One region of the Leucobacter muris genome, then DNA from elsewhere that is predicted to be linked to it. Evidence: predicted binding sites of a transcription regulator. Region 1 holds the regulator's gene; each other region holds the start of a gene.
The links. Region 1 encodes LexA, which represses DNA repair genes until DNA is damaged. Its sites were predicted from a motif close to TCGAACANNTGTTCGA; they were not measured.
Positions count from the first base shown of each region.

Region 2: a site for LexA is predicted at 1,976-1,991, ahead of Leucomu_RS02030 (phosphorylase family protein). Genes of this name have one in related genera too.
Region 3: a site for LexA is predicted at 1,893-1,908, ahead of ruvA (Holliday junction branch migration protein RuvA). Genes of this name have one in related genera too.

Region 1 is NZ_CP035037.1:1,143,133-1,146,386, reverse strand. It holds gene Leucomu_RS05345 (histidinol-phosphate transaminase) at 1-492, opposite strand, end outside; gene Leucomu_RS05340 (hypothetical protein) at 619-1,029, opposite strand; gene lexA (transcriptional repressor LexA) at 1,294-1,953, shown strand; gene Leucomu_RS05330 (methylenetetrahydrofolate reductase) at 2,048-2,953, opposite strand; gene Leucomu_RS05325 (uroporphyrinogen decarboxylase/cobalamine-independent methonine synthase family protein) at 2,950-3,254, opposite strand, start outside.
Region 2 is NZ_CP035037.1:450,152-453,405, reverse strand. It holds gene Leucomu_RS02045 (P-loop NTPase family protein) at 1-114, shown strand, start outside; gene Leucomu_RS02040 (helix-turn-helix transcriptional regulator) at 41-1,123, shown strand; tRNA gene Leucomu_RS02035 (tRNA-Ser) at 1,172-1,262, shown strand; gene Leucomu_RS02030 (phosphorylase family protein) at 1,354-1,911, opposite strand; gene Leucomu_RS02025 (hypothetical protein) at 2,194-2,496, shown strand; gene Leucomu_RS02020 (S-ribosylhomocysteine lyase) at 2,642-3,133, shown strand.
Region 3 is NZ_CP035037.1:1,530,827-1,534,080, forward strand. It holds partial or broken gene Leucomu_RS15835 (DUF2207 domain-containing protein) at 1-46, opposite strand, end outside; partial or broken gene leuA (2-isopropylmalate synthase) at 8-1,797, shown strand; gene ruvA (Holliday junction branch migration protein RuvA) at 1,962-2,591, shown strand; gene ruvB (Holliday junction branch migration DNA helicase RuvB) at 2,588-3,254, shown strand, end outside.

The DNA of each region.
Region 1 (3,254 bases):
GGGGCCGCACAGGATGGCGATGTCGGGCCGGTGCTCGCGCAGGGCGCCGACCACGAGCTCGGGGGTGAGGGCGTAGTCGGCGGGGCGCGCAACGGCGATCCACTCCGTGTCGGTGCCCGAGGCGAGCAGCGGGTACATGGAGTAGGTGGGCGTGAAGCTCAGCAGCGAGCGCCCGGGGCCGCCGAACGCCTGCAGAATCTGCTGCAGCACCTCGTTCGAGCCGTTCGCCGCCCACAGCTGCTCGACGGTCAGGCCATGGCCGAGATAACCGGCCAGGGCCTCGCGCAGCTCGGTGAACTCGCGGTCGGGATAGCGGTTCACTCCGTGAACCGCCTGCGCGAGCGACTCCGCGATGTCGGCAACCACGCCCTCGGGGATCGGATGCGTGTTCTCGTTGACGTTGAGGCTCACCGGCACGGGATCCTGGGGAGCCCCGTAGGGCTGCTTGCCGACGAGGTTGGCGCGGAGAGGGAGATCGCTCAGGCTGGTCACCGCACCAGTTTAGAACCTCCCCGGGGCGCCGCCGGCTCGCGAGGCCGGCGCGCAGGGTCGGAACCTAGTGGGTGCGCCCGGGACGCCTTCGAACGCGCACGCTTCGATCGCTCAGGCTTCACACCCTCACGTATCGAGCTCGTCGGCCCCGAACACCGCGGGGCTGTCGGAGTACCGCAGCGGCACCGCGATCGCCTCGCCCGCCTCGATGCCAGAGCCGTCGAGCTGGTTGAGCTGCACGATCTCGGCGACCAGGTCGCGCGGGTCGGCCTCGGGGTCGAGCTCGGTCGCGAGCGACCAGAGCGAAGCACCGGGCTGCACGACCACGTAGTGGAACTGCTGGCCGGAAGCGCCCTCTTCCGACGCGAAGGCCTGGGGGCCCGCGAACGTCGCCGCCAGCGCGAGCAGGCCCGCGACCATCACGGTGGCCAGCGATCCGAAGACCACTCGCCCGCGACGCGTGAGGCGCAGCTTCGCGTTCGCCTTCGGGGGGCGAACCTCGTACGACTCGTGCTGCAGAACCGCCTGTGCGCTCATGGTGGTCTCTCCTGTTCTTCCGCGCCGCCGCGAGTATCACATCGGGGCGAACATCTGTTTCGAATATATCTTCGATGAATCGAAACCGCAAGCAAGATCTTCGAACACATGTTTCGATCTTTTCCGCGACACTCGAACACTTGTTTGGCGGTGTTCGAATGCAGCGGCTATGGTTTCGAGCAACGGCATCACTGAATCAGCAACCACTGACATTCATGGATCCGACCCTCCCGCCACCGCCCTCGGGCCTCGGAAAGGACAGCGATGAGCGACGCTCCCCACTCCCGGAAGCCCCTCAGCGAGAAGCAGCAGGCGATCCTCGAGTGCATCGCGCGCTCGGTCGACACTCGCGGCTACCCGCCCAGCATGCGCGAGATCGGCGACGCCGTCGGGCTCTCCTCGCTCTCGAGCGTCACCCACCAGCTCAGCCGCCTCGAGCTCGGCGGGTACATCCGCCGCGATCCGAACCGGCCCCGAGCACTCGAGATCCTCGTCGAGCTGGCGAGCACGAGCGCGGCCATCGCCGACGCCCCCGCGCAGCAGGTCGAGGAAGCCGCCTACGTGCCCCTGGTCGGGCAGATCGCCGCGGGCGTGCCGATCACGGCCGACCAGCAGGTCGAGGAGATCGTGCCGCTCCCCCGGCAGCTCGTGGGCGACGGCCAGCTGTTCATGCTGCGCGTGGTGGGCGACTCCATGATCGATGCGGCGATCTGCGACGGCGATTTTGTGGTCGTGCGCCAGCAGCGCGAGGCCGAGAACGGCGACATCGTCGCGGCGATGCTCGACGGCGAGGCGACCGTCAAGGTCTTCCGCCGCCGCGACGGCCACACGTGGCTGCTGCCGCGCAACAGCGCGTTCGAGCCGATCCTCGGCGACCACGCCGAGGTGCTCGGCCGCGTCGTCGCGGTCTTCCGCTCCGTCTGATCGCGCAGGCCGGGCCGGGGCCGCCCCCGGCCCGGCGTCGGCACGCGGTGGCGAGCGGCCGAACGCCGCGGAAGCGCCCGGCGCTGCCGTACCCTCAGCCGATCGGATCCGGCGTCAGCAGCTGCAGCTCGCGCAGCACGGCCAGCACCTGCTCGTGCCGGTTGAAGGTGTAGAGGTGCACCGACGGGGCTCCCCCGGCGAGCAGCGCGCGTGCGAGGTCGACCGTGTGCTCCACGCCCAGCTCGGGCGCGTATCCCCCGGCCTCCTCGAGTGCCCGTTCCAGCCCCTCGGGGGCCGGGCGACCCGCCAGCGACGCGACCTTGCGCAGCTGCGCACTCGTCGAGACCGGCATGAGCCCGGGCAGCACGGGGATCCGCAGCCCCGCGCTCTGGGCGTCGCCCACGAAGCCGAGGTACTCCTCGGCCCGGAAGAAGAGCTGCGTGACGGCGAACTGCGCGCCGGCCTCCTGCTTCTCGATGAGCCATTCGATGTCCTGCGAACGCGATCGCGACAGCGGGTGCCCGTTCGGGTACGCGGCCACGGCGGTGCGCCCGACGCTCGTGAGCGGCGGTCGCTCGGCGCGGGCCTCGGCGACCAGATCGACCAGCTCGAGCGACGACAGGGATCCCGTCACCGCAGGGTCGTGCTCGTCGAGCCCCCGCGGCGGGTCGCCGCGCAGGGCGAGGAAGTCGTGCACGCCGGCGTCCATGATGCGGTGGATCGTCTCGCGCACCGCATCGCGGCTCTCACCGACCGTGGTGAGGTGTGCGAGCGGCAGTGCGTCGGTGTGATCGCGCAGGTACTTCAGCAGGTCGAGCGACGCGTCGCGGTTGGACCCGTTCGCCCCGTAGGTGACCGAGATGAAGTCGGGGCCGGCTGCGGAGAGGTGCTGCACGGCGTGCCCGAGGGCGAGGGCGGCGGCGCCGCTGCGCGCCGGGAACACCTCGAAGGAGAAGCGGGCGCGGGTGGGCGCGCTGCCCGCGAGCGGCAGCGGGCTCACGACGCCGCTCCCGCCAGGGCCTCGGACGCCAGCTCGGTGCCCCGCACCCGAGCGGCGATCTTGGCGAAGGCCACGTCGCGGGCGAAGTCGGGCGAGCCGTGCCGCGGCTTCTCGTCGATGAGGTAGGGCGAGAACCCGCAGTCGTCGGTAGAGCCGAGCAGCTCGGGCGGCACGAAGCGCGCCGCCCGCACGAGCTGGTCGCGGATCTGCTCGGCCGTCTCGAGCCTCGGATGGGTGGGGTTGGTCACGCCGATGAGCACGCGCGGGGCGCGCCCGCGGGATGCCCGTCCGCGCAGCTGAC
Region 2 (3,254 bases), 690 kb from region 1:
TCTGCTGCGCATCGCCCGCAGCCACCCGCTTCCCGAGATCATGCTGCTCGCCGAGCAGCTGCTCTCGCTGGAGGCCGTGTGCAACGGCGTGCGCTACCGGGAGTTCGACAGTGATGCCGTCGAGAAGCGCATCGCGCACGTCGCCATCCACTCCTCCGAACTGCTGCGCGACCTGCTGCTGACGACGATCGTGGCGCAGAGCGTCATCAGGTTCTTCGCGCCGGCGCAGATCGACGACGATCCCAAGCTGCTCGATCTCGTCGACCGGCTGCCCGGGGCATCCCGCCACCGCATCTGGTTGAGGCATCTCTTCGCCGCGCGTACGGCGCTGTTCTGCGGAGACCTCACGCGATCCGCTGCCGAGTGGGCGGGGTTCGCCGCTCATGCGCCCCGCTTCGTCGCCTACCGGTTGCACGCGCTCATCGATCAGGTCAGCTCGATGTCGACGGCGAGCGATCAGGAGCTCGCGTCGACCCGCTCGTACTGCGCGCAGGTGCTGCTCTACTTCTCGGGGCGCTTCGAGTCGGTGCGCGCAGAGACCTTCGCCGAACCGGAGCCCGCGGCGGCACGAGCCCGCCCCGGCGCCGCCGAGCGCGAGGATCCGCCGGAGATCGAAGAGCTGCCGCATCGCAAGCCGCTCCGCGGGCACCTCGAAGCGCTGCGCGCCCAGAATCCCGCCGCTCTCATGCGCGCGGCCGAGAGGCTCGAGGCCGGCGCCTTCCTCGGGTCCGCCGTCTCCGCGCTGCAGGAGGCCCGGCGCATCTTCCTGCGACGGCGCGCCAGCGGCAGCGTCGCAGCGGCCGACGCCCGCCTCGCAGCGCTGAAGGCCGCGGCCGAGCGCCGCGTGCCGTGGTTCGACGCGGGGGCGATCGAGGATGTGCCCCGCGAGCGGCTCACCCCTCGGGAGACGACCACCGCGCAGCTCGCGGCCGAGGGGCTCAGCAACCGCGAGATCGCCGAGCGCATGCGGTGCAGCGTGCGCACCGTCGAATCCCACCTCGCGCAGGCGCGCGCGAAGCTCGGCGTCACGAGCCGCGAGGCGATGCGGGCGAAGCTCTGGGTGCAGGTCGGGGGCGACGGGGTGGGAGGATCTCGAGCGGCGGGGCGCCAACACGCCCGATGAGCCGGCCCCGATTCGCGTTGCACGCACCGATGCCGTATTCTTTTTCGCGGTGACGTGTCCGAGCGGCCGAAGGTGCGACTCTCGAAAAGTCGTGTGCGGTAACCCCGCACCGTGGGTTCAAATCCCACCGTCACCGCCACTGCGAAGGCCCCGCCTCCCGGAGAGATCCGGTCGAGTCGGGGCCTTCGTCATGCCCGGGGATGCGAGCGCCGTGCGCCGCGGCGCCCGGCTCAGCCGAGGCGGTCCCAGAACGCGCGCAGCTGCTCGCTCTTGCGGAACACGATGGTGTCCCACTCCTCGTCGGTGGTCGCGCTGTCGGCGAAATCGGACGGCACCTTGAACATCTGCAGCGGCACCTCGAAGCGCTCGCACACGCTCGCATAGGCGTAGGCCTCCATGTCGACCAGCGAGGCCCCGAGCCCGGCGATGTGACCCCGCTGCGCGTCGTTCTTCACGAAGACGTCGCCGGTCGCGATCACGGCCGTGCGCTCGGGGGGCAGGACCGCGGCACCGCTGGGGCGCAGCTCGGGCGAGGGCAGCGAGAAGTCGTGCTGCACCGCTCCCGTGATCTGGTAGACGTCTTCGAGGCTGGGGCGCTCGGGGCCGTCGCTCACGACGCCCGCCGTGCCGAGCACGACGACCCGCTCCACGCCGCCCGCGGCGAGCGCGCCCGCCAGCGCCACGGCCGCGTTCACCTTGCCGACCCCGGTCACGAGGTGAGGCACGTCCGAGAAGGCGGAGGCCTCGTCGCGGTGCGCGAACACGAGCAGCGTGGAGGGCTGGGGCATGGGCTGACTCCTCATGGCGCGGGGAACGCCGGTCGATGCGAAACTCAACCCACACTAGCGTTTTTCGAAGACATGTTCTAAACTGTAGAACTGAGCTTGTGAGAGACACGCGTTTCCGCCCGAAGCAATCGGACAGATTCAAGGCGTCGAGAGATCAACTCCGCGAGTCCCGCGAAGCTCAGCAGCACGGCCCCGGCCCTTCCACACGGCCGCCTTGGCACTGCGCCGTGCGCACATCGATACATCGGTGCACCACGGTGGTGCGCCCCGAAAGGACTCATCATGGAAACCAGCTACATCATCGACCTGCAGCAGCGGCGCGAGCGCCCGCTGCGCACCCCCTACCACTCCCTCGGCCAGGACCACGAGATGCACGTGCCCGAGTGGGCGCAGCACCGCTCGGTCTACCGCACCGAGGGGCGCACGCTGTACCTCGTCGAGACCGACCGTCTCGACGAGGCGCGCGGCGACCTCCGCCGCCTCGATCGCGCCGGATGGGAGGTGCGCGTCGCCGAGGATCCCGAGGCCCGCGGATCCCGCGCCCGCATCGCGCTCACCCGCCGCGACATCGCTCGCGCGGCGTAGTCGGCTTCGGCGAGAGATTCGGCTTCGGTGAGACGAGAACCGCGGTTCTGAGCTCACCGAGGTCGGATCCGCCACCCGAGAGCCGCGCGCTGCAAGCCGCGGTAACACTCGTGTCACCCTTCGCGCCCGTCGCTACACTGGCCGCATGAGCGATGTCGAACTTGCCGAGGTTGAGAGCTTCTCCCTGGACCACACGAAGGTGCTGGCCCCGTACGTGCGCCTGATCGGCGTGGAGCACGGGCCGAAGGGCGACGCGATCTCGAACTACGACATCCGGCTCGTGCAGCCGAACGAGGGCGAGATTCCTACGGCGGGCCTGCATACGATCGAGCACACCCTGGCGGCGCTGCTGCGCACCCGCTTCGACGGACTCATCGACATCTCTCCGTTCGGCTGCCGCACGGGCTTCCACATGATCGCCTGGGGCGAGCCGACGCCCGAGCAGGTGGGCGCGGCGATCAAGAGCGCGCTCGAGGATCTGGTCGAGCGGGTCACGTGGGACGACGTTCCCGGCACCGAGGCGGTGAGCTGCGGCAACTACCGCGATCACAGTCTGCACTCCGCGAAGGAGTGGGCGAAGCAGGTGCTGGATCAAGGCATCAGCCTCGACGCGTTCGACCGCTCGCGCCTCGTCTGACGGAGCCCCCGAGCAGCGCCCAGCGCCGCCTCGGAGCAGCGCCCAGCACCGCTCCGGACCCAACGTCCATGCCTGGCCTCGCGCCGTGCACACGCACATCGGGAGTCTCGACCTGCTGCGA
Region 3 (3,254 bases), 390 kb from region 1:
CGAGCCCATGAAGAACACGCAGAAGCCCTCCGGCATGCCGGTCCATCGCTACCGCCCGTTCCACGAGATCATCGCGGTCGACCTGCCGGACCGCACGTGGCCCGCGAAGCGCATCACCGAGGCCCCCGCTGGTGCGCCGTCGACCTGCGCGACGGCAATCAGGCGCTCATCGATCCCATGAGCCCCGAGCGCAAGCGCATCATGTTCGACCTGCTCGTCAAGATGGGCTACAAGGAGATCGAGGTCGGGTTCCCCTCGGCCAGTCAGACCGACTTCGATTTCGTGCGGCAGCTCATCGAAGACGACGCGATCCCCGGCGACGTCACCATCCAGGTGCTCACCCAGGCGCGCGAGCACCTGATCAAGCGCACCTACGAGTCGCTCGTCGGCGCCAAGCAGGCCATCGTGCACCTCTATAACTCCACGAGCATCCTGCAGCGCGACGTGGTGTTCCGCTCCGACCGCGAGGGCATCAAGAAGATCGCCACCGAGGGCGCGAAGCTCTGCCGGGCGAGCGAGTCGATCTGCGCGGGCACCGACATCTACTACGAGTACTCGCCCGAGTCGTACACCGGCACCGAGCTCGAGTACGCGGTCGAGGTGTGCAACGACGTGCTCGAGATCTTCGAGCCCGCGCCCGATCGCAAGGTCATCATCAATCTGCCCGCCACGGTCGAGATGGCGACCCCGAACGTCTACGCCGACTCGATCGAGTGGATGAGCCGCCACCTGAACCACCGCGAGAACGTCATCCTCTCGCTGCACCCTCACAACGACCGCGGCACGGCCATCGCGGCGGCCGAGCTCGGCTACATGGCGGGTGCGGATCGCATCGAGGGGTGCCTCTTCGGCAACGGGGAGCGCACGGGCAACGTCGACCTCGTCGCCCTCGGCATCAACCTGTTCACCCAGGGCATCGACCCCCAGATCGACTTCTCCCGCCTCGACGAGGTGCGTCGCACCGCCGAGTACTGCAACCAGCTGCGGGTGCCCGAGCGCAGCCCGTGGGCCGGCGACCTCGTCTACACGGCGTTCTCGGGTTCGCATCAGGACGCCATCAAGAAGGGCTTCGAGCGCATGGCGCAGGACGCCGAGGCCGCGGGCACGGCGATCGACGACATCGAATGGGCCGTGCCCTACCTGCCCGTCGACCCGAAGGATCTGGGGCGCTCCTACGAGGCGGTCATCCGGGTCAATTCCCAGTCGGGCAAGGGCGGCGTCGCCTACCTGCTGAAGACCGACCACAACCTCGACCTGCCGCGCCGGCTGCAGATCGAGTTCAGCGCGGTGGTGCAGGGGCTCACCGACAGCGAGGGCGGCGAGGTCTCGAGCGACGAGATCTGGCGCATCTTCCAGGACGAGTACCTGCCCACGACCGACTCGTCGTTCGAGCGCTGGGGCCGCTACGAGCTGTTCCGGACCGCGTCGACGAGCGCGGGCGACGGGGTGACCGAGCTCACCGTCGACTACCGCGACGGCGAGGGGGAGCATCAGCTCACCGCCCGCGGCAACGGCCCGGTCGACGCCTTCATCACGGGCATCAACGAGAACGGCCACGCCGTGACGCTGTTCGACTACGTCGAGCACGCGATGAGCTCGGGCGGCGATGCCGTCGCCGCCGCCTACGTCGATCTCGAGGTCGACGGCCAGCGGCTGTGGGGCGTGGGCGTCGACCCCGATACCACGCGCGCGACGCTCAAGGCGATCGTCTCGGCTGTGAACCGGGCGGTGCGCAGCCGGAACGCGGAAGGTGCCGCCGCCGGCGTGTCCCGCACGGCGGCGGCCCACGGCGCGTAGAGCGGTGCGGTGCGGACCTCGCGGGAGCGCGAGGCCCGCACCGGTGCAGTCGGTGAGACCGCCGCCGAGGCGCCATGCCGGCATGCATCGGTCGTTCGTAGATATATTCGAATGATCGGTGTGGCGCGAGCACCTCCGTCCGATGCGCACTCTAGGCTGGGTGCGTGATTGCTTCGATAAGCGGGCCCGTGCTCGCGTCCGGCGCCGGTTGGGTCGTCGTGGGTGTCGGCGGGATCGGCATGCGCGTGGAGGTGCCCAGCGGGCGCGTGTCCCAGGCCGTCGTCGGCGACGAGGTCTCGCTGCACACCTCGCTCGTGGTGCGCGAGGACTCGCTGACCCTGTTCGGCTTCGCCACGCAGGACGAACTCGACGTGTTCGGTCACCTCATCGCCGTCTCGGGCGTGGGACCGCGCAGCGCGCTCGGAGTGCTCTCGTCGTTGAGCCCCGCCGAGATCGCCCGCGCCGTGGCCGCGGAGGACGAGAAACCGTTCCGCAAGGTCTCGGGCATCGGCCCCAAGACGGCGAAGCTGATCGTCGTCTCGCTCGCGGGCAAGCTTCCCGAGTCGGCCTTCGCCGATGCGGGCGCTCCCGACACGGCCCCCGGCGACCCGGTGCAGCGCGCCGCCGACGCAGTCAGCGAGGGCCTGGTCGGCCTCGGCTGGTCCGAATCGGATGCCCGCCAGGCCGTGCAGGACGCCCGCGACGCCGGAGCCCCCGACGACCATGCGGGTCTGCTGCGGGCCGCGCTCGCACTGCTGCAGGCCGCTCGCGGCGGAGCCGGAGCACGCCGATGACGGGGGAGCTCTCGCCTCAGGCGTCGCCGTCCGAGCAGGGGTACGAGGGCGCGCTGCGCCCGTCGACGCTCTCGGAGTTCGTCGGCCAGTCGAAGGTGCGCCGCCAGCTCGGGCTGCTGCTCGACGCCGCGACCATGCGGCAGCACACCCCCGACCACATCCTGCTCGCGGGCCCGCCCGGACTGGGCAAGACCACGCTCTCGATGATCGTGGCCTCCGAACTCGACAAGCCGCTCCACCAGACGTCCGGCCCCGCGATCCAGCACGCCGGCGACCTCGCAGCCGTGCTCTCCGCCCTCACGCCGGGAGAGGTGCTGTTCGTCGACGAGATCCACCGCATGGCGCGCAGCGCCGAGGAGATGCTCTACCTCGCGATGGAGGACTTCAAGGTCGACATCATGGTGGGCAAGGGCGCCGGCGCGACGTCGGTGCCGCTCGAACTCGCCCCCTTCACGCTCGTGGGCGCGACCACTCGGGCGGGTCTGCTGCCCAATCCGCTGCGCGACCGTTTCGGTTTCACCGCGCATCTCGAGTTCTACTCCGACGACGAGCTCGCGAGTGTGGTCCGCCGCGCGGCAGGCCTGCTCGGCTTCGCGCTGTCGGAGCAGGGCGTCGACGAGATCGCCCGGCGGTCCCGGGGCACCCCTCGTATCGCCAACCGGC